Regions from separate parts of the Paenibacillus sp. 01T424 genome, predicted to be linked through region 2. Evidence: predicted binding sites of a transcription regulator. Region 2 holds the regulator's gene; the other holds the start of a gene.
What was found. Region 2 encodes LexA, which represses DNA repair genes until DNA is damaged. Its sites were predicted from a motif close to CGAACATATGTTCG; they were not measured.
Positions count from the first base shown of each region.

Region 1: AC1DPK_RS23835 (phosphonate ABC transporter ATP-binding protein) is a predicted target of LexA. The motif match lies at 7,945-7,958, and genes of this name have one in related genera.

Region 1 covers NZ_JBFTPZ010000035.1:16,702-39,022, reverse strand. Annotated here, with positions in the region: gene AC1DPK_RS23875 (AAA family ATPase) at 1-730, opposite strand, end outside; gene AC1DPK_RS23870 (polysaccharide deacetylase family protein) at 746-1,669, opposite strand; gene AC1DPK_RS23865 (phosphotransferase) at 1,666-2,649, opposite strand; gene AC1DPK_RS23860 (MOSC domain-containing protein) at 2,665-3,336, opposite strand; gene AC1DPK_RS23855 (amino acid permease) at 3,605-5,218, opposite strand; gene AC1DPK_RS23850 (response regulator) at 5,350-5,946, opposite strand; gene AC1DPK_RS23845 (DUF3298 and DUF4163 domain-containing protein) at 6,009-6,620, opposite strand; gene AC1DPK_RS23840 (GNAT family N-acetyltransferase) at 6,636-7,148, opposite strand; gene AC1DPK_RS23835 (phosphonate ABC transporter ATP-binding protein) at 7,145-7,870, opposite strand; gene AC1DPK_RS23830 (hypothetical protein) at 8,029-8,253, shown strand; gene AC1DPK_RS23825 (hypothetical protein) at 8,319-8,456, opposite strand; gene AC1DPK_RS23820 (HAD family hydrolase) at 8,602-9,336, shown strand; gene AC1DPK_RS23815 (type IA DNA topoisomerase) at 9,421-11,679, opposite strand; gene AC1DPK_RS23810 (hypothetical protein) at 11,881-13,041, opposite strand; gene AC1DPK_RS23805 (glutamate synthase subunit beta) at 13,299-14,786, opposite strand; gene AC1DPK_RS23800 (dihydrofolate reductase) at 15,032-15,523, opposite strand; gene AC1DPK_RS23795 (thymidylate synthase) at 15,566-16,522, opposite strand; gene AC1DPK_RS23790 (acyl-CoA thioesterase) at 16,579-17,064, opposite strand; gene lpdA (dihydrolipoyl dehydrogenase) at 17,177-18,592, opposite strand; gene AC1DPK_RS23780 (dihydrolipoamide acetyltransferase family protein) at 18,596-19,945, opposite strand; gene AC1DPK_RS23775 (alpha-ketoacid dehydrogenase subunit beta) at 19,960-20,937, opposite strand; gene pdhA (pyruvate dehydrogenase (acetyl-transferring) E1 component subunit alpha) at 20,958-22,025, opposite strand; gene AC1DPK_RS23765 (alpha/beta hydrolase) at 22,316-22,321, shown strand, end outside.
Region 2 covers NZ_JBFTPZ010000036.1:15,538-25,402, reverse strand. Annotated here, with positions in the region: gene AC1DPK_RS24180 (methionine gamma-lyase family protein) at 1-922, shown strand, start outside; gene AC1DPK_RS24175 (MerR family transcriptional regulator) at 985-1,395, shown strand; gene glnA (type I glutamate--ammonia ligase) at 1,440-2,768, shown strand; gene AC1DPK_RS24165 (hypothetical protein) at 3,287-3,916, shown strand; gene AC1DPK_RS24160 (sporulation protein YjcZ) at 4,028-4,138, opposite strand; gene AC1DPK_RS24155 (hypothetical protein) at 4,295-4,471, shown strand; gene lexA (transcriptional repressor LexA) at 4,784-5,404, opposite strand; gene yneA (cell division suppressor protein YneA) at 5,563-5,937, shown strand; gene AC1DPK_RS24140 (ABC transporter ATP-binding protein) at 6,098-6,817, shown strand; gene AC1DPK_RS24135 (ABC transporter permease) at 6,807-8,162, shown strand; gene AC1DPK_RS24130 (efflux RND transporter periplasmic adaptor subunit) at 8,189-9,271, shown strand; gene AC1DPK_RS24125 (DUF896 domain-containing protein) at 9,393-9,584, shown strand; gene AC1DPK_RS24120 (aldo/keto reductase) at 9,630-9,865, shown strand, end outside.

The DNA.
Region 1 (22,321 bases), on a different contig from region 2:
CACCAACAGAAACCTCCTCACGCCTTCGTGTTTGCTCCACGATTTGCAGCAAATACTGAAGGATGTCATCGTTCACTTTCACCGCTGAATAGGCTTGCTGTGCCTTCTGAATGACATCTATTCCTGCAACTGGCTCAAGCTCCGCAAGCGGATCATGATCTTTAAAACGTTTTAATAGCTGCAAACCTTCTTCAGTCGTCGGATAACCCATCTTAATTTTGAATAAAAAACGATCGAGCTGTGCTTCCGGAAGTGGAAACGTTCCTTGATGCTCCACTGGATTTTGTGTAGCAATAACCATAAATGGACGCTCCAAATATTTGGTTTCACCGTCGATGCTGATTTGACGCTCTTCCATACATTCGAGCAAACTCGATTGGGTACGAGGCGTCGCACGATTAATCTCATCTGCTAACAGCAAATGAGTAAACAATGGACCAGCTCTGAATTCAAACTCGCTTATTTTTTGATTATAGAAATGAATGCCGCTTAGATCCGATGGAAGCAAATCGGGTGTAAATTGAATTCGCCTGAAAGATAAAGCCAATGATTTGGCCATAGATTTAGCGAGCAAGGTCTTTCCTGTTCCTGGCACATCCTCGAGCAGCACATGCCCTGATGTAAGGAGTCCGATGAGCATTAGTTCTACAACTTCCTCTTTGCCTACGATGACGCGTCCAATATTAGATTTCAATTGTTCGGCTAGTTGTTTTATCGCTTCAATAGACATAAGTCAACTCCTTCGTTAGGTTGTAAAGCCTGTTCGAGCACGCTGCAGTTTTTGCAGTTCACTCCAGCGAATCATACGGATGTTTTCTTTTTGCAACGTATTCTTGATCTCAGCATCACGGAATAATTCGAACTCCATTCCCCGCTTTAGAGGCTGCATGTGAAAAGCATTCAGCTCATCGGTTACGAGAGACGGATGTATAATAATTTCAGAGACTCCTGGTTGCAGACCCTCAAGCACCTGCTGCATGCTTGCCTTTAGTGAATCAAATGTTTCACCCTCCTCCAAGTGGAACGGCAAGCCGATTAAATAATCAAGGATAACAACACCCTTCGAATCCGCCAGCATTCCGAGCTGTTTGGCTTGCTCTTCCAGCTCAGGAGAGGCCACTTGACCAATATTTTGCCTTAAATTACGCGGCAAACGGAAAGGCAGGCCATAGGAAGCGCATACATCCAGAACGATAGATAAGAAATTTCTGCCGGTTGCTAACCCATACAAGCTTCCCATGTGATTGTCTGCATGCGATGGTTTCATCCCCATAGCTAAAGCCATTTCAATTTGTGCGATAAGTTCTTCTTTAACTTGCTCTGGATCAGCTTGCAGCTCAAAGCTTTTACTGTCCTTCGGGAAATAATTTTCATGGGTGACAAGCGAACTTGTGCTTCCTTTGCGGTTGACTGGACCCCAGCGGTACATATCCCATTCGCTAGTAAATGTGAAATGGACACCCACATCGACTTGCGGATGCCTTGCACTCCATAGCGCTGCTTCCCTCGCCCAGCCGCAAGGAATCATAATCGTCGCCGAGCTCACCGTTTGTTCTAGCAGCAGCTGCTGAATGCCGACATTTACCGAATGGCATACTCCGTAGTCATCTGCGTTAATAATGAGCAGTTTTTCGTTCTCGCCGTATCCCAGTGCTTTGGCTAAACTCATGAAAAATCATCCTCCCAATGTTCATTAATCCAGCGGCAGCCAAATGCTGATTGATCGATAATGCCGCAAAGTATTTCCTCATCATCTAAATTATCTCTTAAGCGTATGGCAAAATGCAATGCTACATCAAGCAATCTTAATTTCATTAATATCGGCAATATCTTAATTTCATGAAGAGTTAACGGATTCGTATCCTGATAACCCTGCAATAAACGCTTCACCTTCTCTTTTATATTTAGGTCATTTGGTTTTATGATATCGACAATAATGACAGCAAGCTCCATCGCTCTAACATCGACAGTCGTAAATTCAAAATCCAGCACACCTACGATCGTATCGCCTTGACATACCGTATTATTAAAAACCAAATCACCATGGATCCATTGTTCCGGCAGCCCGATAAGCTGATTACAATCTTCTTTCAGCTTCAGGCGCTCCTCATGCAAGGCCATGAAGCTTGATTTTCTACCTTTAAGATCTACGGAAAGCTCTGCCATTGCAAAAAAAGCTTCCTCATCCATCAAAGCATATGTATTCTCCAACATGAAATAAGGGCTGTAAAGCGGCAAGCCTTTTGGGTTTATTCCGCTTAAAGCACTAGAAAGCTTCGCAGCTGTAACGCCTAGCGCATAAACATGCGCTGGGTTTGAAACCGTCGGTCGGTCACCATCAATAAACTGAAATAATGACGATAAGGTGCCATCTGTTGCAACGCTAATCGTTTCGCCTTGTTTATTCTGAACTGGAATCGGCACCTTAAAGGTTAGCTTCTGTTTATTCAAGTCGTTCAGTATCTCATGTTCAAGCCTTACAATATCCATATCCTTATGGTTATTGTAAATGCGCAGGACAAATTTTTTATTTCCCGACGAAATGATTCGGGTCGTATTATTCATTCCACTCTCCCGGCTCTCAATATGACAAGGCTCGGCGAACGCATATGCATCTAAATAAGCTGTAAAATCTATGGTGTCGGTCAAAACAGACAAGCCTCCTTATTGATCAAGCTGCAATCTTGTCAAGCGAGCCCCTAGCTGTTCCTGCCAGCTCGCAGCCAATTCTTTCACTTCAAGCAGCTCTCTTATTCCTTTTATGTCATCTTTATCACGGTACATGACACGGTTAGCTTCCATAACCGTTTTACGGGCCGGATGTTTATATTTAATTTCAAACGTCATCCCTGCCTGTATATGGCCCTCTTGGAGTACGCGGAAATAAAGACCTGTGTAGCCTTCACGCTGAACATGTCCCGGCAATTCCGGGAGCTTATGCCGCAGCCCCAGCTTATAGCACGGCTGTCTTGGCTGACTTACTTGGAGGATCACATCACCTGCTTGGATTATATCGCCGATGCACAAATCCCCTTCTGTCCAGCTCGAGAGCGTAAAGTTTTCACCAAAAGCTCCGTAATCAAATGGCTCCTCGTATTTCTCACGCCAATAGGCGTATCGTTGCTCGAAATAGACGCATACCGCTTTGTCTGGTCCACCATGATGAATCGTATCGCCTTGTCCATCGCCCTCAAGTCCTATAGTGCTCAAAGCATGGGTTGCTTGTGAAGGCTGCTTATAAATTCCTGTTAATACTTCTTTGCTGCCGTGTGTTATTGATTTCGGCATTCCTATATTTAGTGACACAAGTTTAGCCGTTTCTATATGATGTGTCATTAGCTTCGTTCCTCCTATAAATATCTCTCATTTGACTATTATAATCTTCTAAGGGAGATGTTGGCAAAGAGAGATAACTATATCGATAACTTTTGTGATTTTCCCTTTCCCAGCAACGCTTTCGACACATTCTACTTGCGTTAGCCACTGGCTGTCGAAAACCTCTCTTTTCTGTTACTTATTGCGTTTCCCCGGGAAATGTTTTTTAAATAGTCCGACTATTTCCTAAATGAGTACCTCATTATTTCCCACAGCATCGACATACAGATTAATTTAAAGGAAATTTTCTTTCCATAAAATAAAGCTCCTTGCGCGAACGATCAACTCTGCTCTGCAGGCTCATCCCATGTTTTTGCCGATACCTTAGCTCCATGAAAGAGATCAAAGTAAGAATTACAAAAGCTGCAATTGAGCCTCGATAATCGATGAATATAGCAGCTAGTATCGTCGTTAACAGCAGCCAAGCTATGGAAACCACATGGATTGGGATACTCCAGCTGCCCAAATGCCACGGTGATGCATGCAACTGCGCATGGATCTTCCCCTGTTTTATTTTCCAGGCAATCGGTATGGCATAAGATAAATTTAAACATATTATCGCTGCAGTTAGAAGAAAAATGATTGTATCGTCTCTATAGCTGAAAAAAGCAATGAGAAGAATAGTTAGTGAAATGACCGCACACAACCAGACGGCAGGAATCGGCGTCTGATGCCGCTCCGACACATTAGACCACCGTTGGCTCAGCGGCATGGCGCCATCACGTGCTAGGCTGTATACAATCCGCGAGCATACTGTCATCGTCTGCAGTCCGCTGCTCCATAATGATAGAATGACAAAAATAATGATCATACTGGTGCCGCCCCAGCCAGCAGCTGCCGTTTGTAGAAACGTTCCCAACCAGCTTGGTCCGTTAGACAATGGAATGGATATAAGCATAAAGCTCAGAAGTACAAAACCAATAACAAATGTGTAAGCAGTAGATAAAAAAATCGACCACGGTGCTCGTACACGAGGATCAATTGTTTCTTCCGATCCTTGGCTTGAGCCCTCCATGCCAATAAATAGCTTTAACAAAAGGAGCGTACCGCTGACGAATGATCCCGCCTGCACGGTACCATTCCACTCTGCATTTTGAAATTGATACATCAATACAGGAGAATAGCTGCCTGGCCATGCAAGCCAAGCTAGCCCAGCAATAATGAATAAAGCAATAAATATTTGCAGTATAACTCCGCCTGCTTGCAGCTTGCTTAACATCCGGTTTCCAAAGTGATTCACTGCACATTGGGAAGCAGTCAGCCCTGCAACGACACACCAAAAAGTTAAATCCGAGGTTTGATAACCTATTCGAGCGGACATAAAACCGTCCAGTAAAGCTGCACATGCGCAGTTTAGCAGCGCAAGCATAGCTAAATGTCCAGATGCTTGAAGCCAGCCTGCTCGCACTCCCCATGAGCGCCCGCCTAATGAGGATGCCGTATGATAAATCCCGCCTGCAGTCGGTGTCACAGATGAGAGTTCTGCGAGAGATGCACTTAAAATAAGTGCAAATAAAGCGATTATGGGCAAACCAAATCCAATAACCGACGGTCCCCCCTCTCCGATCGCTGGCCCAAACAAAAAAGCTGCGCTTCCAATAAGACCGAGCACATTAAACGATAAACCAAATGACGATAACCCGCCGAACCGCCGTCTAAGCTGCTGCGCTAAACCATAACGATGCAAATCATGTTTGTCCTGCAGCAACTGCGCCTGCAAGCCATAACCAATTAGATTCTGATGCTTAGATAATGAAATGGACTGTTGCGCTTTGAATGCGATGGCCATAATCACGGCAATGACAATCGCAAATAATAATAATCCCGCTAGCAATAAAATCATCCAATCACCCTCCTACGTAACTGTATGAGTGGTTTGGATGTCACATGCAAAAGGAAGAATGATTAAAGCGCATAACAAAAACTCGCATCCATCAAGAAGCGAGTCGATTGATTTTTATTTTTTCACTCAGCTTAATTAGCACTTTGCTCCAGTATTCCATAAACGAGTGATTTGAGCTCTATGATATCAAAGGGTTTCGTAAAACAATGTGTAATGCCAAGCGCAAGCGCCTCTTCCATTATGTCTGGATCTGCATATGCCGTTATGAGAATGACAGGCACCTCTGGCGACAACATTCTTATCCCACGCAAAATTTCTATCCCATCCATTTCGGGCATTTTCAAATCAAGCAGTACACAATTCGGCTTCTGCTTCTCGTAAATGTCCAAGGCGATACTGCCGCTTTCAGCTTCATAAACATCGATTCCCTGCGCAGCAAACAATTCAACAAGCATCATTCGAATAGCGGGTTGATCATCTACAACTAAAATCTTATAGAGCATATCTGCTGAATAAGGCATCGAGCTTATAGTTGCTTTCGCAGCGGTCTCAGCAAGGGGTTGATCTGCTATTCGATTCGTAGATATTGACGTAACTGTCGCGGATGGTAAAACAGGCGTCCTTTCGGTGGAACATTGCTGCTCCTTTTCCATTTTTCGTTGGTGAAAGAAGACAAACGACACCGCGACAATTAGAGCTGCTGCGAATAATATGAGAAAATATATCAATGCGTTGTCTCCTTATGTTCTTAGGCTGAATAACTGCTAAGAGAAAATGGTTTCATTCAGAATTAGTCATTAACCAGCATCGGACCTAGTGGACCATCCTCATTAATGATATCTTGCAGTTCGTAGACGGATATCGGAAAATACAGAAATCCAAACACATAAGCTGCCAGCTCATATAGCTGGAAATAGACGACAAGTGAACGGTCCGCTACGTAATAGTCCTGGTCAGGTCTTATGGATTTGAAAGGCTCCAGCGTATCAATCTTTCTTGACAAGATTTGTGCGCTTACGATAGCGCTTATCCGCCCCACATAATCCGACCCAGGCTTAAACAGCTGGGCCAGCGTATAGGTTTGTCCTGTCGATTGCTTAAAAGTCAGCGATTGCTGAAGCGTCAAGCCATGAGCTCCGCCAGTAAAGGCATAATTGAACAAGGAAAGACTAAGATAATCTTTTTGATTATTTTTCTGTTCAAAATAACCCAGCATCTGCGCTCTCGGATCATCAAGCGAGCCTTGATTATGAACCATCTGCTGCACGGTATGATGAATCGTATGGTTGATCTTTTTATCTGCAGCTTCGCTTCTGCCCCCGCTCACATAAGGCAATGACAGCTCGGCTTTCGGAAAATCAGCTTTTGCCGTTTGGATAACGACTGGCGGTTGAAATGACATATGAAAGACACCTTCCTATTCGGTAAGATGCTCCATTGTATGCATTACACGTCTCATCTCATGCCAAACGATTCCGCCATGCGTAGAAGCAGACACCCCTCTACGCTCAAATTGCTCCGATTCGTAGAACGGAATCAAATGCTCCTCGCACATCAGTATAATGGTTTCAATATGTGATGAACTACATTGTTCGATCAGCTTCCTCAGCAACAATGTGCCGATTCCACGCCCGCGATAATGTGCATCAACTGCGATAGTAAGGATGCAAAAGTTGTTCCCCTCAAAAAAATCAGCTTGATTCCCCTTCATCTCATCACCGCAATCAGTCTGTGAAGTACGGATGCCGTTTGTTATTCCAACTAATTGGTCGCCAAGCCAAGCTGACCAAAAAAATGAACGATAATGCTTATAGCGAAATTGAAACCCTGCCATGGTAGCAGCAGCTTCAGGAGAATAGCATTTTTGCTCTAGCTTAATAGCAGCGTCGAGCTCAGCTTCTGTTATGAGGCGTAGTTCAATCTCGTTCACAGGAGTGCCTTCTCGCGTTCAGTCAATCTTCTGCCGCTTACGTTAAGAACAAGTTTACCGTCTTTCAAGCCGAGAATCTGATCAGCAAATCGCTCCGCCCAGTCCCCCTGATGCATAACAGCAATCACAATTACGCCTTGCTCCTTGCATAGCGCTTTCAAATCAGTTAGAACTTGATCCGCCGTATGGGGATCAAGTCCCGAAACCGGCTCGTCGGCTGCAATGACTTTAGCGCCATGAACGAGTGCTCTTGCGATAGCCATACGCTGACGTTCGCCCCCGCTTAGAGTGCTCGCCTTCTGATGTGCTTTATCAAGCAGGCCGCGTTTTTCGATCATATCCATTGCACCCATATAATCATCATTACGTACCATCCCGGTCCATCTCCGCCAAGCAGGCGTTTGTGAAATTGAACCGATAATAACATTTTTTAATCCCGTCTTGTTCGGGAATAGAAAAGGTTTTTCTTCCAAATAAGCAACCTCTCTGCGAACTTTAAGCTTGCCTTTGAATCCTTCTTTGAAAATATCTTTGCCATCAAATTGATAGGAACCTTCACTCCACTTTTCTTGCAAGGCTAGGCACCGAAGAAGTGTGGACTTCCCGCTTCCGCTATCACCTTTAATGGCGATAAAGTCGCCAGGATAAGCCTCAAAGCTAATATCATCGAGCACCTTAGGCCCGCCGGGAATACGTCTGGATAAGTTCTTTACTTTGATCATTTTCCGCTCTCCTTCTGTTTGCAGCAACTGCTTCTATGAATCTAGTTTACGTTAAACAAAAAACAGTTTCCATACAAACAAATGTTTGGTATAATAAAAACAAGAACAAATGTTCTAATGATCGACGAATTCAACATTTTGAAGGAGGCCTGATCACCATGAATAACATCTGCGAAAATTTCCGATATGTAGAGAATGAACGTCTTGGACGCGACTTAACTTTTAAGTTTTACGCCGATGGACGGCTTATTATCATCGATAATGTTGCAGAGGAGGTGATCACTCCCAAAGATTTAAAGGGCGCCAGCAAGGACTTCTACGTTCGCAGACGTATCGCTTTCATTAAGAATCAATTAAAAGCTTCACAGCTTAAATATGCATAACATGGATTAGAAGGAGAGCTGACGCAATTCAAGCTCTCCTTCTGTGTTCATAAAAACTTGCTTCATTAAGGGAGCTGTTTGTTAATGCCGTTTAAGCTCGCAGGTCGCTTCGCGAATTTATCGGTTTTAAGCTTGCCTGACTGTCCACGCAAGGTAGAATGATTTTGACGAGATTCTCCAGTGCCGTTTTTGTTGATAGCCATTGCAATCACCTCCACTATCATTATGCCGATATTATTGGATATGTATGTAAAAGCAGTCCCTCTCTTACACCCTACATTGACTCGACCCTGCCACTTGCGGTAGATTGATCATACAGTTTCAAGTTTTGCAAAGGAGATCGTATACATGAAGCAACAAATTATGTTTGACCTCGACGATACATTAATTCACTGCAATAAATACTTTTACTTGGTCATTGATCAATTTATTGATGCGATGACCACTTGGTTTGGCAGCTCTCCCCTCGTTTCAATACAAGCCATCCGAGACAAGCAAATGGAGATTGATATTGCCGGCGTAGCCGTATTCGGATTTAAAAGCGAGCATTTCCCACAATCGTTTGTTGATACTTACATTCACTTCTCTCATTTGACTGGTCGCAAGAGATCAACAAATGAAGAAAACTTTCTATGGAAGCTTGGCTTAAGTGTATATGAGCACGATACCGAGCCGTATCCAAATATGGAACAAACGTTGTTCTCACTAGCGGAGGCCGGCCATGAGCTTCATCTCTATACGGGGGGCGAGATGCCCATTCAACGTCGCAAGATTGAGAAATTAAACTTGGAGCGTTATTTCGATTCCCGCATCTACATTCGACGCGTCAAAAATAGCGACGCACTAGAAACCATTTTGTCCAATGGTGTCTTCGATCGCAACAGTACGTGGATGGTTGGCAACTCCATTCGAACGGATGTTGTTCCTGCATTAACAGCAGGTATTCACGCTATTCATATGCGTGCGATAACCGAATGGGAATATAACATCATTCAGATTGAAGTGGAACCAAAAGGCGCTTTTTTAACCTTGGATCATCTAAAGGATGTCCCTGGCGCTATTCACGGGTACGTTAATCGATAAAGGAAAGACAAAATCAAATAAACCCGAATTCGTCCTTGATGCTTCTGACGAATTCGGGTTTTTGCTATGTGAGAAAAATGGCCTCTACTGTTCGATTGCCAGTTCTCCGGTACCCACATTTCTAAGCACTATTTTTCCTTCTCCAGGCGTTCCATCCGGAAGCTCAAGCTTCAGCTTAGTCGTCTTCCCCTTCTCGACTAAAGCTTTCACCTGAGTATCCGTCAAATTCCTGCCAAAGCTTTCTTTCCATATAACGAATTTACAGCCTTCCTTGTAGTGAGAACAGCCATAGCCTTTGCGCCCCATAAAGATGGAACCGCCGCAGCCTGGCCTTGGGCAAGTGGCAATGACAGTCGGGCTGCCTGATACACTAGACGCAGCCGATGCCGCTTTTTTTGCCGCTCCAGCCGTTTTAGTTGTGGCTGTACGGGTGCGAGTCGCTGTACCTGACTTTCCGCCAGAGCCTTTGCCGGAAGCAGGAGCTTCACTCTCAAATGATGTTTTGGCGGCTCGTGATTGAACGCGAACCTTGTCCACGATCATCGTCGCGAATTTTTTTACATTTTCCATGAATTGTCCATCCGAAGCAGTTCCTCTGGATATCTCGTTCAATCGTCGCTCCCACAACCCCGTCATCTCAGGAGAGGTAAGCAAATCAATACCAGCACCACGAATCAGCTCAATAGCTGTTCGACCTTTTTGTGTAACTTGTATTTTTTTGCCCTGCATTTCCACATAACCAACGTTTTTCAGCCGCTCAATCGTAGCTGCACGCGTAGCTGGTGTACCTAATCCTGAATCTTTCATTGCATCTCGGACATCCTCGTCCTCAATTTGTTTGCCTGCGCTCTCCATTGCTTTAAGCAGTGTACCCTCCGTGTAATGCTTGGGAGGCTGTGTGTCCTTCTCTTTCACAATGGCATCCGAACAGATAATCCCTGCATCTGCTGATATGGAGAAAGGCTCATTTACTTCAATTTCTTCGTCCTCTGCTTCTTCCTTATCCTTGCTTTTGGCTGAAGGTTTTGCTTTCTCCTTCTTCTGGTCAGCATAGATGACCTTCCATCCTAAGCTAAGAAGCTCCTTAACTGTCGTTTTGAACATTTCGTTCTCTACCTCAGTCAAGACGGTGTGAACCTTATATTCAGCAGCTGGATAAAATTGCGACAAAAACCTTCGCACGATCAAATCATACAGCTTTTGCTCATCAGGGCTGAGTCCATTTGCTTTACGATTCGTTGGCAAAATGGCATGGTGATCCTCAACCTTAGTTGGGTTGCAAATAAATTTATTCCCCTTATGCACAAGGCTCCGATTAGCCCCTTTGACGAGATCATCATAGGCGGTACCTTGAAGTGCATTCAACGTTTTGTGCATTTCAGGAATGTTCTGCTCTGTCACGTAATTTGAGTTTGTTCTCGGATAAGAAATAACTTTATGCTTCTCGTACAACGCCTGTGCTGTATCCAACGTTTTTTTCGCAGAAAAAGCATATTTGCCATTGGCTTCCCGCTGCAAAAGAGTAAGATCGTATAGCTTAAACGGATACTCTTTCGTATCCTTAACTTCATAAGACGCAATTCGTCCCGCCTTGCCTTTAACCTTTGCCGCAACGGCCTCAACTTTTGCTTGATCTGTCATTCTCTCGGCCTGCCACATGCCGCGGTACGTCATTTCATCCTGTGTGAAATGTCCTTCCAGTTCAAAAAATTTCAAAGAGGAGAACGCTTCAATTTGCTTCTGCCGATCATATATAAGGGCGAGCACTGGCGTCTGAACTCTGCCAACCGATAGCAGCACATTATGCTTCGTTGTAAAAGCACGTGAACCGTTCATTCCGATTAGCCAATCCGCCTCGCTTCTTGCTGTTGCCGCGCGGGTCAAATTCTCATATTCGGCGCCCTCTTTCAATTCCTCGAAACCTTTTCGAATCGTCTCCGGGGTAAGGTCTGAAATCCACAGCCGTTTAACGGGTTGATTTAACTTAAGATGGCGCTGGATGAGGGAAAAAATATATTGCCCTTCTCGCCCGGCATCACAAGAGTTGACAAGCAGATTGCTGCGTTTTGCCAGATCGCCGATAACCTTAAGCTGATCGATTGTTTTTTTGTTCGGTACGAGCTTGAACTGTGTCGGTATAATGGGAAGATCATTTATATTCCACTTTTTGTAACGATCATCATAGGCATCAGGCTCTGCAAGACCGATTAAATGACCGATCGCCCACGTAATAATATAATGCTCGCCTTCTATGTAGGAACGGTGATTTTTTGCTTTAGGATCGATTGCGGCTGCTATATTTCGTCCCATATCAGGTTTTTCCGCAATGATTAGTGTCTTCAAAAGATTATCGCTCCTTCATTAAGCTTTTCGAAAGTCTAACGCCTATCGCTCTCCACAATTAGCAATAAACGTTTCGCACTGTACAGCCACTAGAACATTTTACAGATTTCCGCGCAAAAAAGAAATGTTTTTCCCCATATCAAGTTTGAAATTTCTCCATAAAAAAAGCAAACCCAAGTGGGAGAGTTGTCCCAATTGGGTTCACGGAAGGTCTGTGTTAATAGCCGGCTTCTCCATATAGGCAATGATTTTGGCAAAAATCGAACGAACACCATCCGACCACTTCGGGTCTTCCGCATACTTTCGATTAATCCATGTAAAAGGATCTACTTCTGCCGGCCTATCCTTGCTTAAGTTAAATACGGTTCGCGCCGCAATTTCTGCCGATTGCTTAATATTGGTGTTAAAATCCTGCCAGCTATGAAAAACATTAAAAGGATTGTTGGCAATCTTTTTATGCTGCTTATTCGTTTTCGGTACAAACCCTTGCTCTTGTCCAGTTATAGCGAATAAGACGACCGGATGAATATCGAAGGCTTGCGCTGCCGTTATAATTGCTCCAAAATAAGGCTCTTCAGCTAGTATGGATGATTTCGTCTTTAAAAATGAGATCAACCGCGCTTGATCAATTTCTTGATAACGAAGCTCGATAGGCAGCCCGTCTACAGGAACAACAATAGGTTGAACTTGGTTCATAACAACGGGTGGCTGCAGCTTGTTGTCAGACGGTAAATTTAAAGACCAGCCATACAATAAAGTAGCTGCAATTAATAGAATACTTAATGTGCTGTATATATAAGTTCTCGTACTAATCCTACGTGCTAACGTATTGCTCCATTTCGTTGCAGGTAATGAAATGACCTCTGCTTGAGTTGAAGCTTGTGTCATATTACGCGATTCAGCACCTTCAGTAATAAGTAATCCTCTCAGCTGCGTCAGAAGGCCATTCTCAGCCTCATTTGAAGCTACACCCGATTGCTCCCCGTTTAATACGAGTTCGTCCATTACACGCTGCATGAGAGGCTTCTTGCAGCTTATGAGCAGCTGCTCTTCCAGCCAATCATGGAACGGATCATATATTTCTGCCGAGGTTCGATCTAGCTCTAAGCAGGCTTGAAAAATATCTTCCGCTCTAACCGGTCTTTGCCGCTCCAAAACAGCTGTTCTAATGAGCATTTCTGTGACGGAGCGTTTAACGCTGGTCTCGAAATTCGGTAATTGCTTATGTATTATGCGTTTGACCGCATCCGCTACAATTTCTGCTCGTTTTTCCCCAGGCAGCGCAGCGTATTTGTGTTGTACATAACTTCGAATATTTCGAACGTCTGTTGGTGACAAAACATATGCTTCATCGGCTGCCATGACGAATCGCCCCTTCGCGTCATCTCAAACCGATTTTACCACAAGTTTCCTTAGGACAGTGAGCTTAGTTTTTGAATTTCTTCTTGAATGTGCGCGGATGCAGTATAAATACTGTTATTTGTTCCTTCTCGTTAACCGTAAATTGATATTCACAATCACAGCCTTTATCATGCGGGACAGTATTGACCCCATACTCAGCAAGAAAAGCGCCCTAAGGCGCTTCTCATCCATCAAATTTATTATATCACGTCCAATATTTAAGGAAGCATCGATGATCCCATTAAATATTTATCCACTTCACGAGCGGCCTCGCGACCTTCATTAATCGCCCAAACCACTAAGCTTTGACCACGGCGCATGTCGCCCGCAGCAAATACTTTATCCACATTAGTGTTGTATTTGCCATAAGTCGCTTTTACGTTTGTACGACGGTCTTGTGCAAGACCAAGCTGCTCAATCAGCGTCGTTTCAGGACCTTCAAAACCTACTGCAATAAATACAAGATCTGCAGGCCATACTTTTTCTGTTCCTGGAATTTCACTATATATTTTACGTCCAGTCTCATCAACCGTACGTTCAATTTGAACAGTATGAAGCTCTTTAAGGTTTCCATTGCCATCGCCAACAAATTTCTTCGTTAGTACAGAAAACGCTCGAGGATCTTCACCAAATAGTGCTTTTGCTTCCTCATGTGCATAATCCAGCGTGTACACATTCGGGAATTGCGGCCATGGATTTTTATCGTTGTCTCGCACTAGCGGCGCTTTCGCATGTGTGCCGAATTGCGTAACCGATTTACAACCGTGACGCAGTGCTGTAGCCACGCAGTCCGATCCAGTATCTCCGCCGCCAATAACGATAACGTCCTTGTCTTTCGCGGAAATATAGTTTCCATCTTCAAGATTCGAATCCAAATAGCTCTTAATTGTGCCATTCAAGTAATCCATTGCCATGTGAACACCGTTCAAATCGCGGCCTTCCATTTCAACGTCGCGAGCTCTTGTCGAGCCTCCGCAAAGAACGACTGCGTCAAAGCTATTAACGAGCTCAGAAGCTGTAATATCTTTGCCGATTTCTGTATTCGTTACAAACTCAACGCCTTCTGCTGCCATAATGTCAACACGGCGCTGAACAACATGTTTCTCAAGCTTCATTGTAGGAATACCATAGGTTAGCAAGCCGCCGATGCGATCTGCGCGCTCATATACGGTTACGGTATGTCCTGCTTTATTCAGTTGTGCAGCAGTTGCCATTCCAGCAGGGCCAGAGCCTACTACGGCAATCCGTTTGCCTGTGCGGACTTTTGGCGGTTGTGGAACAACCCAGCCCTCTTCAAACCCGCGATCAATGATTGCTTGTTCGATTGTTTTGATCGTTACAGCATCACCTATTAAACCAACCGTACAAGATCCCTCACACGGTGCTGGACAAACGCGGCCTGTGAATTCAGGGAAATTATTCGTTTTATGCAGACGGTCTAGCGCTTCACGCCATAATCCGCGATAAATCAAATTATTCCATTCTGGAATGAGATTGTTAACTGGGCAACCTGAAACCGAACCTGCCAGTTCAATGCCTGTGTGGCAATATGGTGTACCACAGTCCATGCAGCGAGCGCCTTGTGTTTTTAACTGCTCATCCGAAAAATGCTTATGAAACTCTTGCCAGTCTTTGATACGCTCTAGCGGGTCGCGATCGGCCGGCAATTCGCGCTGAAATTCCATAAAACCAGTAGGTGTAGACATGATCGCATTTCCTCCATCCATATTTCCCGTTAACACTGCTTAGATTCTCTTTAAAACTATATCGGGAATTCTTAAAATATTCAATAACGAACTTTCTGCGAAAACGAATATTTTGTCTAAAGCACTCGTTTACTATTTTACAACATCCTAGCATTCAAGTACTTATGAAGGTAATGGATTATGCGTACAATCATTTGCACTTTCTGACATATCGTTCGTCAAACGTTCGGTTTTACCTTAAAAAGCTACACTTCCGACCGAATAAACGTTTGAAACGTGAAAGCATACTTGTTTTTTTCATCACGATCTCTGCTCTCGCTTTCCACAAGCTTCCACTGCAAATCAGAGAATGCAGGAAAAAATGCATCTCCGCCTTCAATATCTGCTTCCACTTTTGTAAGCAATATTTGATTAGCGAAGGGCAGAAACTGCTCGTAAATATCAGCACCGCCTATCACAACAAGCTCTTCAGCTGTATATAATTCTAGCGCTTCTTTAATCGAATGTACGATTTCACATCCCTCAGGGTGGAAATCCGTTTGACGTGTCAATACGACATTTTTACGATCAACCAATGGCTTAGGCAGGGATTCAAACGTCTTACGGCCCATGAGTACCGTTTTACCAATCGTCATCTTCTTGAAAAAAGCCATTTCTGCTGGCAAACGCCATGGCAGCTTGTTTCCAATTCCTATAGTTCTATTGCGATCCATAGCGGCAATCAAAGTAATATTCATAATGGTTAACTCCTTTCTTCATTTTTAAAAATGAATATGAATTTACACAGCTACCGGCGCTTTAATCGTTGGATGAGGGTTATAATCCGCAATGGATAGATCCTCAACTGCAAAGTCGAAGATTGATTGTTTGTCTGTGTTTAATTTTAACTGAGGGAGCGGTCTAGACTCTCTGCTGAGCTGAAGCTTGATTTGCTCCAAATGATTCGTGTAAATGTGGGCATCTCCAAGCGTATGGATGAATTCTCCCACTTCAAGCCCGCATTCGTGTGCAATCATGTGGGTCAATAAGGCATAACTTGCGATGTTAAATGGTATGCCTAGGAAAATGTCAGCGCTTCGCTGATAAAGCTGGCATGAAAGCTTGCCGTTTGTTACATAGAATTGGAACATCGTATGGCAAGGAGGCAGTGCCATGCTGGGAACGTCTTCTGGATTCCAAGCGGAGACGATCAGTCTTCTCGAATCCGGGTTTTTCTTAATCGTCGCAATGACATCCTTAAGCTGATCAATCGCATCCCCTTGCGTCGTCTTCCACTCTCTCCACTGCTTGCCATACACGTTGCCGAGCTCGCCGAATTCAGCGGCAAACTGGTCATCCGTTAAGATGTGCTGCTTAAAGAGATCCATTTGCTCTTCATATACTTTAGAGAATTCAGCATCCGTTTGCGACCGAAGACCAAAGTTCGTCATGTCAGGGCCCGTGTAGAATGCGCTCTCCACCCATCTTTTGAACGCCCATTCATTCCAAATATTATTATTATGCTGCAGCAGATAACGAATGTTCGTATCTCCTTGAATAAACCAAATCAACTCACTGGCAATTAATTTGAATGGCACACGTTTAGTTGTAAGCATCGGAAAACCTTCGCTAAGATCAAAACGCATTTGATAGCCAAAGGTAGAAATCGTTCCAGTCCCCGTTCGATCTTCTTTTTTTGTTCCATGTTCTAAAACATATTTCAACAAATTCAGGTAGGTTTGTTCGCTTTTGCTCATTTGGACATTGCTCCCTATCATGAAAAAAATCAGAAAAATAACAATTAATTATATCATCAACCAGGATTTCTGTCCTGCTTTCGTTTCTTTCGCAGCGCATGCCTCTCAGGAGCGGAAAGATGCAGCTTTATCTCCTCTTCTGTCTCTGGGACGACAGTTGGAACAATAGCAGGTTTGCCATGATCATCAATTGCAACAAAAGTGAAAAAAGCAGTAACTGTCGTTTTGCGCTCCCCACTGAACAAATTTTCGGATTGAACGGACACGAACACTTCCATCGAGCTACGATGTGTCCACGAAACAAAGGCTTCAACCTCAATAACTTCTCCGACCCGAATCGGCGCCAAAAAATCAAGACTGTCCGTTGATGCGGTTACAGCTTGCATACGTGCATGTCTCATGGCTGAGATCGCAGCAACCTTATCCATGTACTCCATCAGCTTTCCACCAAACATCGTATCAAAATGATTCGTGTCCAAAGGAAAGATCAGCTGCGTCATAATTGTTCGCGATTCTCTAGCCAGTTTCGTTGATTGTTCCATGCTCGTGTACGCCTCCTATTTGTTGGATTAAAGCTCTTGAAGCGCAAAGAGGCCCCGCCGGCTGGAGAGCCGCGTGACCTCTGTTGTCGCAAAACGATAGCATTATTGCGATTTATTTAATAAAAGTGTGGATCGGGTGGCCAAGTGCAACCTCAGCTGCATCAAGCACGATTTCACCAAGTGTAGGATGCGCGTGAATTGTAAGTGCGATATCCTCAAGAGTTGCGCCCATTTCGATAGCCAAAGCAAGCTCAGCAATCATATTGGAAGCCTCAATACCGATGATTTGCGCACCAAGTACAAGACCGGAGTCTGCATCGGATACGAGTTTAACAAAGCCTTCATTTGCATTAAGCGACATTGCACGTCCATTGATTGCGAACGGGAATTTGCCAACTTTTACATTATGACCTTTGTCTTTTGCTTCCTTCTCACTGAAACCAACGCTTGCGCATTCTGGATCAGAGAAGCAAACTGCTGGTACACATTTGTAGTCAATAACACTAGATTGACCCGAAATGGCTTCAGCTGCGATGCGGCCTTCGTACATTGCTTTGTGCGCAAGCGCAGGTCCAGCAATGATATCGCCAATCGCATAAATATGAGGAATGTTAGTGCGGCATTGCTCATCAACTTCAACTAGTCCACGATCGGACAGCTTCACGTTAATAAGGTCAAGACCTAGCTCACCATCCGTATTTGGACGACGTCCAACCGTTACGAGCAGGTAATCCGCAGTTACTTTCTCTTCTTTATCGCCAACTGTATAAGTTACAGTAACATCTTTATCTGTTTGCTCAGCACCTTTTGCTTGTGCGCCAGTAATGATATCCACATTCGTGCTTTTTAGTTTCTTCGCAACGATGTTGGACATATCTTTGTCAAAGCCCGGCAAAATCGCGTCGGAGCCTTCAATTACTGTAACTTTTGTGCCGAATTTGGAGTACATTTGACCAAGCTCGATACCGATATAGCCGCCGCCGATAACGACAAGGCTCTTCGGAATTTCTGGCAAGGACAATGCGCCTGTTGAAGATACGATACGGCCAGTGAAAGGGAAAGCTTTTAGTTCAATTGGACGTGATCCTGTAGCGATAATGCAGTTTTTGAAACGGTAGCGAGGCGCTTCTTGATCGTTGAATACACGCGCTTCGTTTTCGTTAATAAACATAACTTCGCCTTGGAAATATTGGACTTTGTTTGCTTTCAGAAGAGAAGCAACGCCGCCTGTCAATTTTTTCACGATGCCGTTTTTGAACTCTTGCACTTTAGTAAAGTCAACCTTAGCTTCTCCAACTTCGATACCGAATGCGGAAGCGTGACTGATTGATTCATATTGATGTGAAGCGGAAATAAGTGCTTTCGATGGAATACAGCCCACATTCAAGCATACGCCGCCTACATGTTCTTTATCCACGATGAGTACGTTTTGACCAAGTTGAGCAGCACGAATCGCTGCTACATAACCGCCTGGGCCCGCACCAATAATTAGAGTGTCAATATCTAGGGAAGCATCACCAACAACCATGTCTTATACCTCCATTATGAACAGTTCTGGTTGACCCAGAAGTGTTTTGATGTAATTCATAAAGTTTTGAGCTGTAGCGCCGTCGATAAGACGGTGATCGAAGCTAAGTGAAAGAGCCATTACAGGAGCAGCTACGATTTCACCACCCCGAACAATTGCTTTTTCAGTAATTCTGCCTGTTCCAAGAATTGCAACTTCAGGGAAGTTGATAACTGGAGTGAAGAACATACCGCCAGCGGAACCAATGTTGGAAATCGAGATTGTACTGCCTTTAAGCTCGTTAGCAGCAAGTTTACCGTCACGGCCGCGAGCAGCTAGATCACGGATCGAGTCAGCAATTTTGAATAGGTTTTTACGATCTGCATCTTCAATAACCGGCACGATTAGACCGTTATCTGTATCTGTAGCGATACCGATATTGTAGAATTTGCGAAGAACGATTTCTTGATTAGCCTCATCAAGCGTTGCGTTCAAGATCGGGAACTCACGGCATGCTGCCACAAGAGCTTTCACGATGAACGGCAAGTACGTAAGCTTGGAGCCTTTTTTCTCAGCATAAGGCTTATATTTAGCACGAAGTGCTACTAGCTCCGTTACATCAACTTCATCCATGATCGTAACATGTGGAGCTGTATAAACCGATTTCGACATTGCGTTAGCAATGATTTTGCGAATACCTTTGAATGGTACGCGCTCTTCCGGACGGTACGGTGTTCCAGCCGATACTGCAGCAGGTTTAGCTTCGCCAGCACCTTTAGCTGCAACTTCTGCGTTGCTTGATTGTTCAGCTGAAGGAGCAGATGCATCTGTAGCTGCAACAGCAGGAGCGCCGCCAAAACCAGTTACGTCATCACGAGTGATACGTCCGTTTTTGCCAGTTCCGCCTACTTGTGTTAGGTCTACGCCTTGCTCGCGTGCAAATTTACGAACGCTAGGTGTTGCTAGTACAAGACCGCCAGTTGCTTTAGGAGCAGCTGCTGCTTGTGCTGCAGGAGCTTCAGCTTTAGGCGCCTCAACTGCTGGTGCTGCCGCCGCTGTAGGAGCTTCTGCTTTAGGTGCTTCTGCTTTAGGTGCTTCAGCTGCTGCTGGTTCAGCTTGCTCTGGCAATTCGCCTTCTGCATCAATGATTGCAACAACCTCGCCAATGTGGCAAACTTGTCCGTCTTTTACGAGAACTTCGAGTACTTTACCATTTACTGGGCAAGGCACTTCGACGATCGCTTTATCGTTTTGAACTTCCATAATAATGTCATCATCTGTAACCGTGTCTCCGACTTTGATATGCACTTTAATGATTTCGCCTTCGTGCAAACCTTCGCCGAGCTCTGGGAAACGATATTCGAATTTAGCCACCGCTTTAACCTCCTTTAAAAGTTCAGTACTTTGTTAACTGCTGCAGAAATACGTGCTACCGTAGGAAGCCACGCATCCTCAACTAGAGCAAACGGATATACAGTATCCGGACCAGCAACACGTAGTACTGGAGCTTCTAAGTGCAGAATAGCTTTTTCATTGATTTGAGCAATGATTTCTGCTGCTGCGCCAGAAGTTTTTTGTGCTTCTTGAACGACAATAGCACGGTTTGTTTTCTTAATTGAAGCAACGATTGTATCGATATCAAGCGGAAGCAGTGTGCGAAGATCGATAACTTCTACACTCACGCCTGTTTTTTCAAGTTCTTCTGCTGCTTTGACAGCTGTGTGAACCATAAGACCATAAGAAATGATCGTTACGTCACTGCCTTCGCGAACAACATTTGCTTTGCCGATCTCAACTGTATATTCACCTTCAGGAACTTCAGCCTTGAACGCACGGTACAAGTTCAAGTGCTCCATGAAAAATACAGGATCATTCTCACGAATTGCAGAAATCATCAAGCCTTTTGCATCATACGGGTTTGAAGGAATGACAACCTTGATACCCGGCGTTTGAATAGCAAGACCTTCAAGGGAATCTGTATGCAGCTCAGCCGCTTTAACGCCGCCGCCAAAAGGTGTACGGAATACGATTGGTGAGTTGTAGCGACCGCCAGAGCGGTAACGCATACGAGCAGCTTGGACAAACATTTGGTCAAGCGCTTCATAAATAAAACCTACGAATTGAATTTCAGCGATTGGACGGAAGCCTTGCAACCCCATACCAACTGCCATACCTGCAAGAGCTGACTCAGCAAGAGGCGTATCAAATACGCGATCTTCACCAAACTCATCCTGCAAACCTTCTGTCACACGGAATACTCCGCCGACTTTACCTACGTCCTCACCAAAGATGACAACGTTCGAATCACGTTTAAGTTCTACGCGCATCGCATCGCGAATTGCTTCCAACATATTCATTTGAGCCATGATCGTCAGATCCTCCTCTTCTATTGAAAATCGTCCTTTTGCTCTTCCAAGTATTGCGGTGTTGTTTCGAACATGCTATCGATCAAGCCCGCTACAGTCATTTTTTCAACTGCTTCAGCTTTTTTGATGTGCTCAGTTACAGTTGCTTTTGCTTCATCTTTCACACGGTTTGTGTCTTCTTCAGTCCACAAGCCTTTTTTCTCTAGATATTTACCGAAACGAACAAGCGGATCTTTTAAAGCCCATTCTGCTTCTTCATCTTTTGTACGGTATTTAGTCGTATCATCCGCCAAGGAATGCGGACGGAAACGGTAAGTTAGAAGCTCAATCAAAGTAGCGCCTTCGCCATTGCGGCCGCGCTCTGCTGCTTCTTGAACAGCTTTGATAACAGCAAGTACGTCCATACCATCCACTTGAACACCTTTGATACCAGCAGCAACAGCTTTATGTGCAACAGACAAAGCGCCTGTTTGCTTAGAGTAAGGTGTAGTAATAGCATAGCCGTTGTTTTGTACAACATAAATGACAGGCAGCTTATAAGCGCCTGCGAAGTTCATGCCTTCGTAGAAGTCGCCTTCTGACGAACCGCCGTCGCCTGTATAAGTGATAGCTACACGTTTTTCATTCTTTTTCTTAAATGCCATTGCTACGCCAGTTGCGTGCAATACTTGTGCGCCAATAATGATTTGCGGCATTAGAACATGTACATCCTCAGGAATTTGACCACCTTGTTGGTGTCCGCGAGAATATAGGAAAGCTTGGTACAATGGCAAACCATGCCATACAAGCTGTGGCATATCACGGTATCCTGGGCAAATGAAATCATCTTTGTTTAACGCGTATTCGCTACCAACCATTGATGCTTCTTGACCTGATACTGGAGCGTAAAAGCCAAGTCTTCCTTGACGACCTAAATTAACAGCACGCTCATCCCATGTACGAGTAAATACCATGCGGTACATAACTTCTTTTAATTGATCATCAGACAAAGCCGGCAATAAGTCCGGGTTAACAACTTCCCCGTCGAGTGACAAGACAGATAGCGGAGTTACCGGTTCCGTTTGAACTTCGTATGGCAATTTGCTCATTTTGATCGCTCACCTCAATCGAAATATTTGAAAATCGTTTACCTCTGTTATAGAATTATTATAAACCTGTTTAATGAAAATGGTCAAAGCAAAAAACACAAAAACCGTTGTTTTTTCGCTGATTCTCATCATTCTTTTAAGAAATTGTATATGCTACAGACTTTATTTATTAGTATAACAGCATAATACAACAAGACAGAAATAGATGTGATTCCTTTGATTGTCTTTCTATTGTTTACCCACAACAGATGTTTTCCATTCAATAAATTCAACCGATAGGAGAGAAAGAAATGACA
Region 2 (9,865 bases):
GCATAAAGTTATCGGCAAGCCTGGAGACGGCATGGGCTCTTTGCAGGATTGGGGCGTGAAATATTCTGAGGTAGCGCTCCTTGAGGATGGTGGATTGGACTGGACTCAAATTGAGCAAGCGATCTCGGAAAAAACGAAGGTCATCGGTATCCAGCGCTCGCGTGGTTACGATTGGAGAGCTTCATTTACCGTTTCGGAGATTGAAACTATCGTAAATAGGGTAAAAGCAATAAAGCCGGACCTGATTGTTTTTGTGGACAATTGTTATGGTGAATTTACAGAGCTGCTCGAGCCTACTCAAGTTGGAGTAGATTTGATGGCAGGCTCGCTTATCAAAAACCCAGGCGGGGGCTTAGCTGAAACGGGGGGCTATATTGCCGGGAAAGCTTTTGCCGTCGAAGCTGCTGCTTACCGCATGACTGCTCCGGGCATCGGCGGCGAGGTAGGCGCAATGTTAGGTACGCTTCGCTCCATGTTCCAAGGTTTATTTTTAGCCCCTCATTTGGTCGGACAAGCGATCAAAGGAAGTGTGCTTGCTGCTGCTTTATTTGAAGAGCTTGGGTTCGAAACAAAACCGAGATGGAATGAGCCGCGTACAGATCTCATCCAAGCGGTTCGATTTGGACAAGCTGATCATTTAATCGCTTTTGTTCAAGGGATACAGCAGGCAGCTGCTGTTGATTCGCATGTGGTTCCCGAGCCTTGGGATATGCCTGGATATGAGAATGCTGTCATTATGGCGGCAGGAACGTTCATTCAAGGAGGCAGTTTAGAGCTATCAGCTGATGCTCCAATACGCGAACCTTACATTGCATATATGCAGGGTGGACTGACGTATGCTCACGCTAAATATGGTGTTTTAACCGCATTATATCGCCTTGTAGACAGTGGTTTAATTGTGATTAAACCTTACATAACTTGACACATTTGCGTTGTAACGGTTAGAATGAACATATAAAAGAGCGACTGGAAGGTTGATGCGACATGGCTGATGATATTCGCAGAAATATGGCCTTATTTCCCATCGGCATCGTTATGAAGCTGACGGATTTAACAGCCCGCCAAATCCGTTATTACGAGCAGCATGAACTAATCGTTCCTGCAAGAACAGCAGGCAATCAGCGGTTATTTTCATTTAATGACGTAGAACGGCTTTTGGAAATTAAATCGTTAATTGAGAAGGGCGTTAATATCGCCGGCATTAAGCAAGTAATGAATCCTGTATCCAAGGAATCTGATGATGCAACAATTGTCAGTGAGCAATCGGAAGTGAAACGCCGTGAGCTATCCGATCAGCAGCTTCACCGACTGCTTAAACAGCAATTGCTGGAGAAGAGACCTGGACAAGCTTCGCTAATTCAAGGACAATTGACTCGTTTCTTAAATAAGCGCTAATTTAACATGATAACTATTGCTTCGCAAACTAAGGAGATGATTCTGTGAGTTACACTAAAGACGATATTAGACGTATAGCACAGGAACAAAATGTTCGATTTATTCGTTTGCAATTTACGGATTTGCTCGGAACAATTAAAAATGTTGAAATTCCTGTAAGCCAGCTTGAAAAAGCGTTGGATAACAAAATGATGTTCGATGGTTCTTCTATCGAAGGTTATGTACGTATTGAAGAATCAGATATGTATCTGTATCCTGATCTTGATACATGGGTTGTATTCCCATGGGTAACACAAGATCGTGTTGCTCGCTTGATCTGTGATATTTACATGCCAGATGGAACGCCATTCGCTGGAGATCCGCGCGGTATTTTGAAACGTGCATTGAAGGAAGCAGAAGATCTAGGATACACAGCAATGAACGTTGGTCCAGAACCGGAATTTTTCTTGTTCAAAACCGATGAGCGCGGCGAACCTACGACTGAGCTTAATGACCAAGGCGGTTACTTCGACTTAGCACCTATGGATATGGGTGAGAACTGTCGCCGTGAAATCGTTTTGACACTTGAAGAAATGGGCTTTGAAATTGAAGCATCCCATCATGAAGTGGCACCAGGCCAGCACGAGATCGACTTTAAATATGCCGATGCGATTAAAGCGGCTGACCAAATTCAAACATTTAAGCTAGTCGTAAAAACAGTTGCTCGCGAGCATGGCTTGCATGCTTCATTTATGCCTAAACCGTTGTTTGGCGTGAATGGTTCGGGTATGCACTGTCACCAATCGTTGTTTAAAGGCGATACGAACGTGTTTTACGATGAGAAGGACAAGCTTGGCCTAAGTGCTGCTGCTCGTCACTACATGGCAGGAATTCTGCTTCATGCGCGTGCAATGGCTGCCATTACGAATCCAACAATTAACTCCTATAAACGTCTTGTGCCTGGTTATGAAGCGCCTTGTTATGTAGCATGGTCTGCAAGCAACCGCTCGCCAATGATCCGTATTCCTGCTTCGCGCGGTCTTAGCACACGTGTAGAAGTACGGAATCCAGATCCAGCTGCCAACCCGTATTTGGCACTTGCTGTAATGCTCAGAGCTGGTCTTGACGGCATTCAAAACAAGCTGCCTTTACCAGCACCAACAGATCGGAACATCTATATCATGACAGAGGAAGAGCGTCAGGATGCAGGCATCCCGAGCTTGCCGCTTGATTTGAAAGAAGCACTGGACGAAATGCTCAGAAGCGACATCATCTGCGATGCGCTGGGTGATCATGCTCTTGCTCATTTCTACGAGCTTAAAGAAATTGAGTGGGATATGTACCGCACACAAGTTCACCAATGGGAACGCGATCAGTATTTAACGCTATACTAAAATTCAAAAACCTCAACGCTGCTGGCGTTGAGGTTTTTTTTGCGTACAGTTATACAGCTGAAATAAAGCCTAATGAAGTGAAGGCACAGGCATATGTTAATCATGTGTCGATAAGTAACCTATATCATCGCTCAGCAACGTCTAAGATGCGCTGAGTTTGGTTTTAAAGATTATTAGAGCCATAATTAAGCAGTGGACTCAAATCGCGCCTAAAGAAAAGTATACAGGTCTAAGAGCTACGGTCTAGTGCTTATATGTCGATGATATATATGCGTTATTAGTAAAATAAACTTTTATAGGATCAGTCAAATACATGGATAATGTGTTTGTGGCTGGTCTTTTTTAGGTTGACTAGAGCCAGTACCACATAGAGTTAGTACTATTCGGGTGGTTATATTGTTGTTATATTCATAACAGTTAATCAACCCAAGCTAATAAACGAAATCGTGACATATATCTTAAACTCAAAAATGACCTAACTATAACCTGGATAATCAAAGATAAATGAGGTGAGCATCATGACAGAAACTAGAATAGATGAAGAAACCAATGGCAGTATTTATGTGTTGCTTACGGACACGGGCACATGGTTTACTCGAATGATCAAATTATTTACTGGTGCACCCTATAATCACGCTTCACTTGCACTGGATATAAATCTGAAGAATATATACAGCTTTGGGCGTAAACGTGCGAACAACCCGCTAATCGCTGGATTTGTCAAAGAAAACGTCTATACTGGAACGTTTCGATATTTCCCTAATACGCGCTGTGTTCTTCTAAAGATTGCTTTATCAGAAAAACAACATGCCGCATTGCTTCAATACATTCGTGAGTTTGAAAAAAATAAAGAAAATTACCGATACAATTTAATCGGATTGTTAGGTGTACTGCTTGAGCTTAATATCGAGCCAACAGATTCATATTTCTGCTCCCAGTTTGTTGCTGAAGCCATGCGGAGCAGTGGTATAAACTTGTGGGAACGACCATCCGCGCAAGTTACACCTCATGATTTTCTTAAACATGAGCAAATGCAAATTGTATATGAAGGATTACTTTATGATTATCCGAAACTTGACCGCAAGAAGCTAATACGAATTTCTAATTTAAGAACAACAGCAGTATTGCTAAGAAAACGTGTAATTTAAAATCTCTCCATCTAAATAACAAAGTAGTGGTTGAAAGGAGCATGAATAGCAAAAAGAAGATCCATCAAATGGATCTTCTTTTGTTAATATGAAGAATGGCTCAAATACGAATTAATATCCGAAGCCAAAGCCGCCGCAACTGCAAGCAATGATCACCAGTAGAATGAATAATACTAAGATGATTCCTAAGCTTGAGAAAGCTCCACCCACGTAACCGGACATTTTTCAATGCACCTCCTTACGAGTTGAATACACAGTATGTTATGCGTRATAAATTCATAGTGATTGGGTGTTTGTCATTTGCTGATTAATTGATGCAGGCATTGCGTTTTTAAGTTAAAGAAGCAGGTTTGTATAAATAATTAGCCTCAGCTTTATATGTACGACTTTACAGAGTATACGGATGCTGCTGTAAATTCATTAGAATTATATACACAATTGTCCGATTGGGAAAATTATTGGCAGGAGACCGATGCTTATTTTCCTTATATCATTACTGTGAACGACGAGATCGCTGGTTTTGCATTAACCAAAAAAGTAACTGAATATGACTGACACTATAATTTACTTGCACATTTTTTTATTATGCGAAAATATAGAAGATCTGGTGTTGGTAAACAAGCAGCTAAGCTAGTTGTACAAAAGCATAAAGGAGAGCGGGAGCTGTATCAGCTTGAACGTAATGTTCCCGCACAACAATTTTGGACCCATGTCATTGGAGAGCTCACAAATCAGAATTTTGTTGAAAGACTTGAGAATGGCAGACGTTACCAAACCTTTAAGCAAGAAAGTTAATGTAATAGCCAAAGAAAAGGCTGAATCAACGTCGTTGATTCAGCCTTTTCTTTATGTACATATTAATTGGTATTAATGAATATCACGGAAAAGTCCAATGACTTTACCTAGAATCGTTACATTTTGAAGTAATATAGGCTGCATTGTGGAATTTTCCGGCTGCAAACGAATATGATTTTTCTCTTTGTAAAATGTTTTGACTGTTGCTTCGTCGTCCTCAGTCATTGCAACTACGATCTCACCATTGTTTGCCGTTTGCTGTTGACGAACGATAACATAATCTCCGTCATGAATACCTGCTTCAATCATACTCTCGCCCATGACATTCAATATAAAAACACTGCTGTCACCAACAAAATGGGAAGGAAGCGGGAAATATTCTTCAATATTTTCTGTAGCAGTAATCGGCACACCAGCGGTAACTTTACCAACAATAGGTACTCTAGCTACGGAAAGCGGGATAATGCCATCAGAGCCTTCTTGATCCAAAATTTCAATAGCACGCGGTTTAGTAGGATCTCGGCGTATTAAACCTTTTTTCTCTAGACGGTCCAAATGACCGTGAACGGTTGAACTGGACAACAATCCAACAGCTTCGCCGATTTCTCGAACGGAGGGTGGATAGCCTTTCTCCCGAACTTCATTCTTAATAAATTCAAGAATTGAATGTTGTCGGTTAGAAATCTTCGACACTGCAATCACTCCATTAGTAGGTTTGCAAAAAATTATAACATAGAACTCGAGTTCGTACAAACATAAGTTCTTAAGTACAGAGGTTCGTATTTTTTCGTTGACACCAAACGTTTGTTCGTGTAATCTAAAAACAGAACAAACGTTTGGGGTGTTGATAAATGATAACTAGTCCAAGTTTTTATAGAACCATTCATAAACAAGATACGAACAAAGCAACAAAGGTCAACCGCTTGATTAGGCATTTCATAAAGCGTCATACTGTTAAGCTCGTCGTTTGCACTGCTGTGTTTTTCTTATTGTTTACGAGCTTCCTACTTATGGGGACATACGCTTCGAGTAATACTCCCGAAGCCGCTTCCGCGGAAGAACAAATTATTAGGGTGCAATCAGGTGATACACTCTGGAATATTGCAAAACAAGTTTCAGATGGCAGCCATGATATCAGATATATCGTATATTTGATTAAAGATCGGAATGATCTGCAATCAACAGTTATAAAGCCAGGACAGAAGTTAATTATTCCTAGCATTTAGCTTGATTTTCCATTACAATTCAATAGTTCATACAAAAAATTACTTTCTATTTAAAGTAGATGCAGGCCAATCTACTTCTTTAGAAAGTTTTTTTATGTTTACTGCAGGGTTAACCCTTGGTTTTGCCGTCTATTAAAGGGGACTGAAAGGAGATGCTATTTTGTTACGAGTTGAAGAGTTATCCCACTCATTTATGAATGGGCATGAAACGACCGCTGTACTGCAGAAAATAAGCTTTCACGTACATAAGGGAGAAATGATTGCGTTGTTAGGGAGCTCCGGTTCCGGTAAATCTACTTTACTGAACTTAATGGCTGGCTTAATGAAGCCTACAGAAGGCCAAATCTTTATTGCGGACCATAATATTGTAACGATGAATGAAAACCGCTTGGCAGAGTTTAGACGGAAGCATATCGGATTTATTTTTCAAGCGTATGAGTTGATAGCCAACTTGACGGTTAGGGAAAATGTGGAGCTTCCGCTTGTATTTCAATCGATGCATCCTTCAATACGGAAGAAAAAAGCTCTTTCGTTATTAGAGCAGGTAGGAATTCCTGATAAAGCAGAGTTATTCCCATCTCAGCTCTCGGGAGGACAACAACAGCGTGTCAGTATTGCAAGATCATTGATAACAGAGCCATCGGTTATTTTTGCGGACGAGCCTACCGGTAATTTGGATACCAAAACAGAGGAAGAAATTATTATGATTTTGAAGCAGTTGAATAAAACGATGGATACTACCTTTATTATCGTAACCCATGAACGTGAGGTAGCAGCACAAACGGAAAAAATTATCACGCTGCGAGATGGTTATCTCGTAACGGATCAGGAAGCCGCACGAGAAAGTATGCTTGCGGGGGGAATTCAAATTGAGAATTAGTGATATTTCAAGATTATCATGGGATCAGGTAAGGCGTAGAAAGGTTGTAACGGCATTATGCGCTGCGGGTATTTCTATTGGATGCGCAGCAATAATAATCGCACTCAGTATCGGTGAATCTGCTCAAGTTTACATTGAGAAACAAATGAATAGTTACTTGAAGATGGATGAAATAACGGTCACAGCCAGTACAGGAGCATACGCTGGCGGCGGAGCATCCACAGCTGATGAAGATTCTTTGCAGAAAGGCAAGTTAACCAAGCAAAAGCTTGACATCATGAGACAAATCGAACATGTCAAAGCGGCATCACCATATCAACAGCTCAACTATATGGAGACGATGACGTTAGATGGGCTTACTTCACAAATTCAAACCGAAATTATAGGTACAGATATTGAGATGCTTTCCGCTTTTGGAAATGACATCAATCAAGGAGAAGCAACGAATGTATTAGGTACCATCGTTCTTAACTATGGAGCGACAATGGGATTTATTGATGAAGAGTCGAAACGTAAAATTCGAGAGCAAATTGATGCTAATCCCTATGATGAAACGGTTTATCAGCAATTTGAGAAGTTAAATCGTGTACCAGGGGCCTTATATCAAAAGCAAATACAGCTTCGTTCCTATTCACCTGATGGCCAAGTCGTGTTGAGCGGACCTCTTCGGGTAATAGGTGTGCTCAAGAAGCCAGCAGGAGTCAGTGATGAGCAGTCGATGTATGACAAAAAAGGTTATGTCTCATTAGAGACAGCGGAGCTCTTGAAGAAAGAGCTGAAGTTAGGGAGTGATGAGCAGGAAGCTTATAACTCTATTATTGTAAAAGTAGATAACCAAGCAAAGATTGAACAAGTAGAGAAGCAGCTGCAGAAACTAGTCGTTACGACGCGAACAAATCTACAGCAGAAGGAACAGCTCGCAAATGAATTTAAAATCATTAAAGCTGCGGCACTTGGTATTGGTGTGTTTATTCTGATCATAGCCTCGATATCGATCGTAGTAGCGATGACGATGTCTACCTATCAGAGACGTAAACAAATTGGGATAATGAAGGTGCTTGGTGCGAATTTGGCTCAAATCCGCAACATGTTCATCATTGAGGCAGCGCTGCTTGGATTGCTTGGTGGATTGTTAGGTGTACTTTTCTCCTATTGGATTGTATGGGGTATAAACGCTCTCATATATAACTTATCCGGCGAGACGGACTCTGTCATTATTTTTATTCCATTTATAACGATTCCAATAGGCATGGCTTTTGCTCTTGCTACAGGTATACTATCGGGTATTTATCCAGCAATAAGCGCTTCACGTACGGATGCTTTAACAGCGATTAGGCGCGATTAATTTATGGTTGAAGAAGGAGCTTACATATGAAAAGAAAAATAAAGTGGGGAATAATCGGTATTATTATTATTGGGATAAGTTTTGGACTATACAAAATAGGCAATCCTCCTAGGCAAACAGAATTCGTTTCTGATTCTCAGCCAATAACATTCCAAGTGACGAACGAAACGATTGCCAACACGGTTGAAGTAAAGGGAAAATCATTGTATGAGCAGGAAACACTCATCTATGCACCTTATGGCTCCGAGGTTAAACAGTGGGCGGTAGAAGACGGGCAGCAGGTGAAAAAGGGTGATATATTGTTTAACCTGGATCAGACGGCCGTGCAAAACGATATTTTGCAAATGGAGGCAGTTCTGCGAAAGGGTAAGCTTGAGGCTGAGTTAAACGATTACCTCAATCAATTGAATGACGAATCAGCGGCGATGGAGTCAACGGAAGAAGCACGAAAAAAAGTGCTCGTTGAAAGAGAAATCGCACGGTTATCCAAGGATGTTAATGAAGTAACAGCGAGCATTCAAGCCAAGGAGCTGCAGCAAAAGAAAAAAATGCTTAATGAATCCAGCTTTCGTTCACCAGCAACGGGAATCTTTTTATTCGATAATCCTAACAAACGGCCACAGGCATTGACCGTTAATGAGTATGTCGGCAAAGTCGTTGACTTGAACAAATTGCAATTTATCGCCTTAGTTGGCGAACAGGATGTGTTTCGAATTAAAGCGGGCATGCCAGTCAAGGTGAAGATGAATGCGATGAAAGAGCTGAACCTTTCAGGCAAAGTGCTTAAAGTTTCTAAATTCGCAAAAACCGGAACGGATCAAAATAATTTAAATCAAGCCGCACAATTTGAAGTCGTAATCGTGCTTGAGCCTAACGAGTATTTGATTGCCGGCCTTAGCCTCAGCGGTGCTATTGAAACTGAACGCAAAGAAAATGCAATTTCAGTGCCATCGATTGCGATTATTCGCGAGAAAGATAAACATTTCGTGATGCTCGATACAGGCAACGGTCAATATGAGCGTAAAGAAATAAAGATTGGCCTCGAAACGCCAGAACAAACAGAAGTGCTTGAAGGATTGAAGCCAGGCGATCAAGTTGTTTTGCAATAACGAATGCTGCTGTCTGTCGTTACTTTATTCGAGATGAGCTCTGTTGCCTTGACAACTGATTGGTGGAAATGTAAAAGTAGAGAGTAGAGTTTTTTTCATCATGAGAGGAGTAGAGCATGTAATGGAATTCGATAAAATTATAGAACGTATTAACGAGCTGGCTCGTAAAAATAAATCGGAAGGTTTATCCGATGAGGAAACGGTTGAGAGAGAAGAGCTTCGCAAGCAATACTTGACTGTTTTCAAAAGCAATTTCCGTCAACAGCTTGATAAGATCGAAATCGTTGATGACAAAGATAATGTTAAGCACTAATGAATGTATTGTGTAATCATTTAATATCCAAGATGGGGTGATTAGATGAATTTCAAACTATTAGGCAAAAGTGGACTAGCTGTTTCTGAGCTTTGTTTAGGCACCATGACATTCGGCAATACGACAAGTGAGGAAGATTCGATCGAGATGATCGATCGTTTTGTTGATCGTGGAGGCAATTTTCTCGATACGGCCGACGTTTATGTGAGCGGTCGTTCCGAGGAAATCGTCGGCAAAGCGATTAAAAACAAACGATCTGACATCGTTCTTGCTACAAAAGT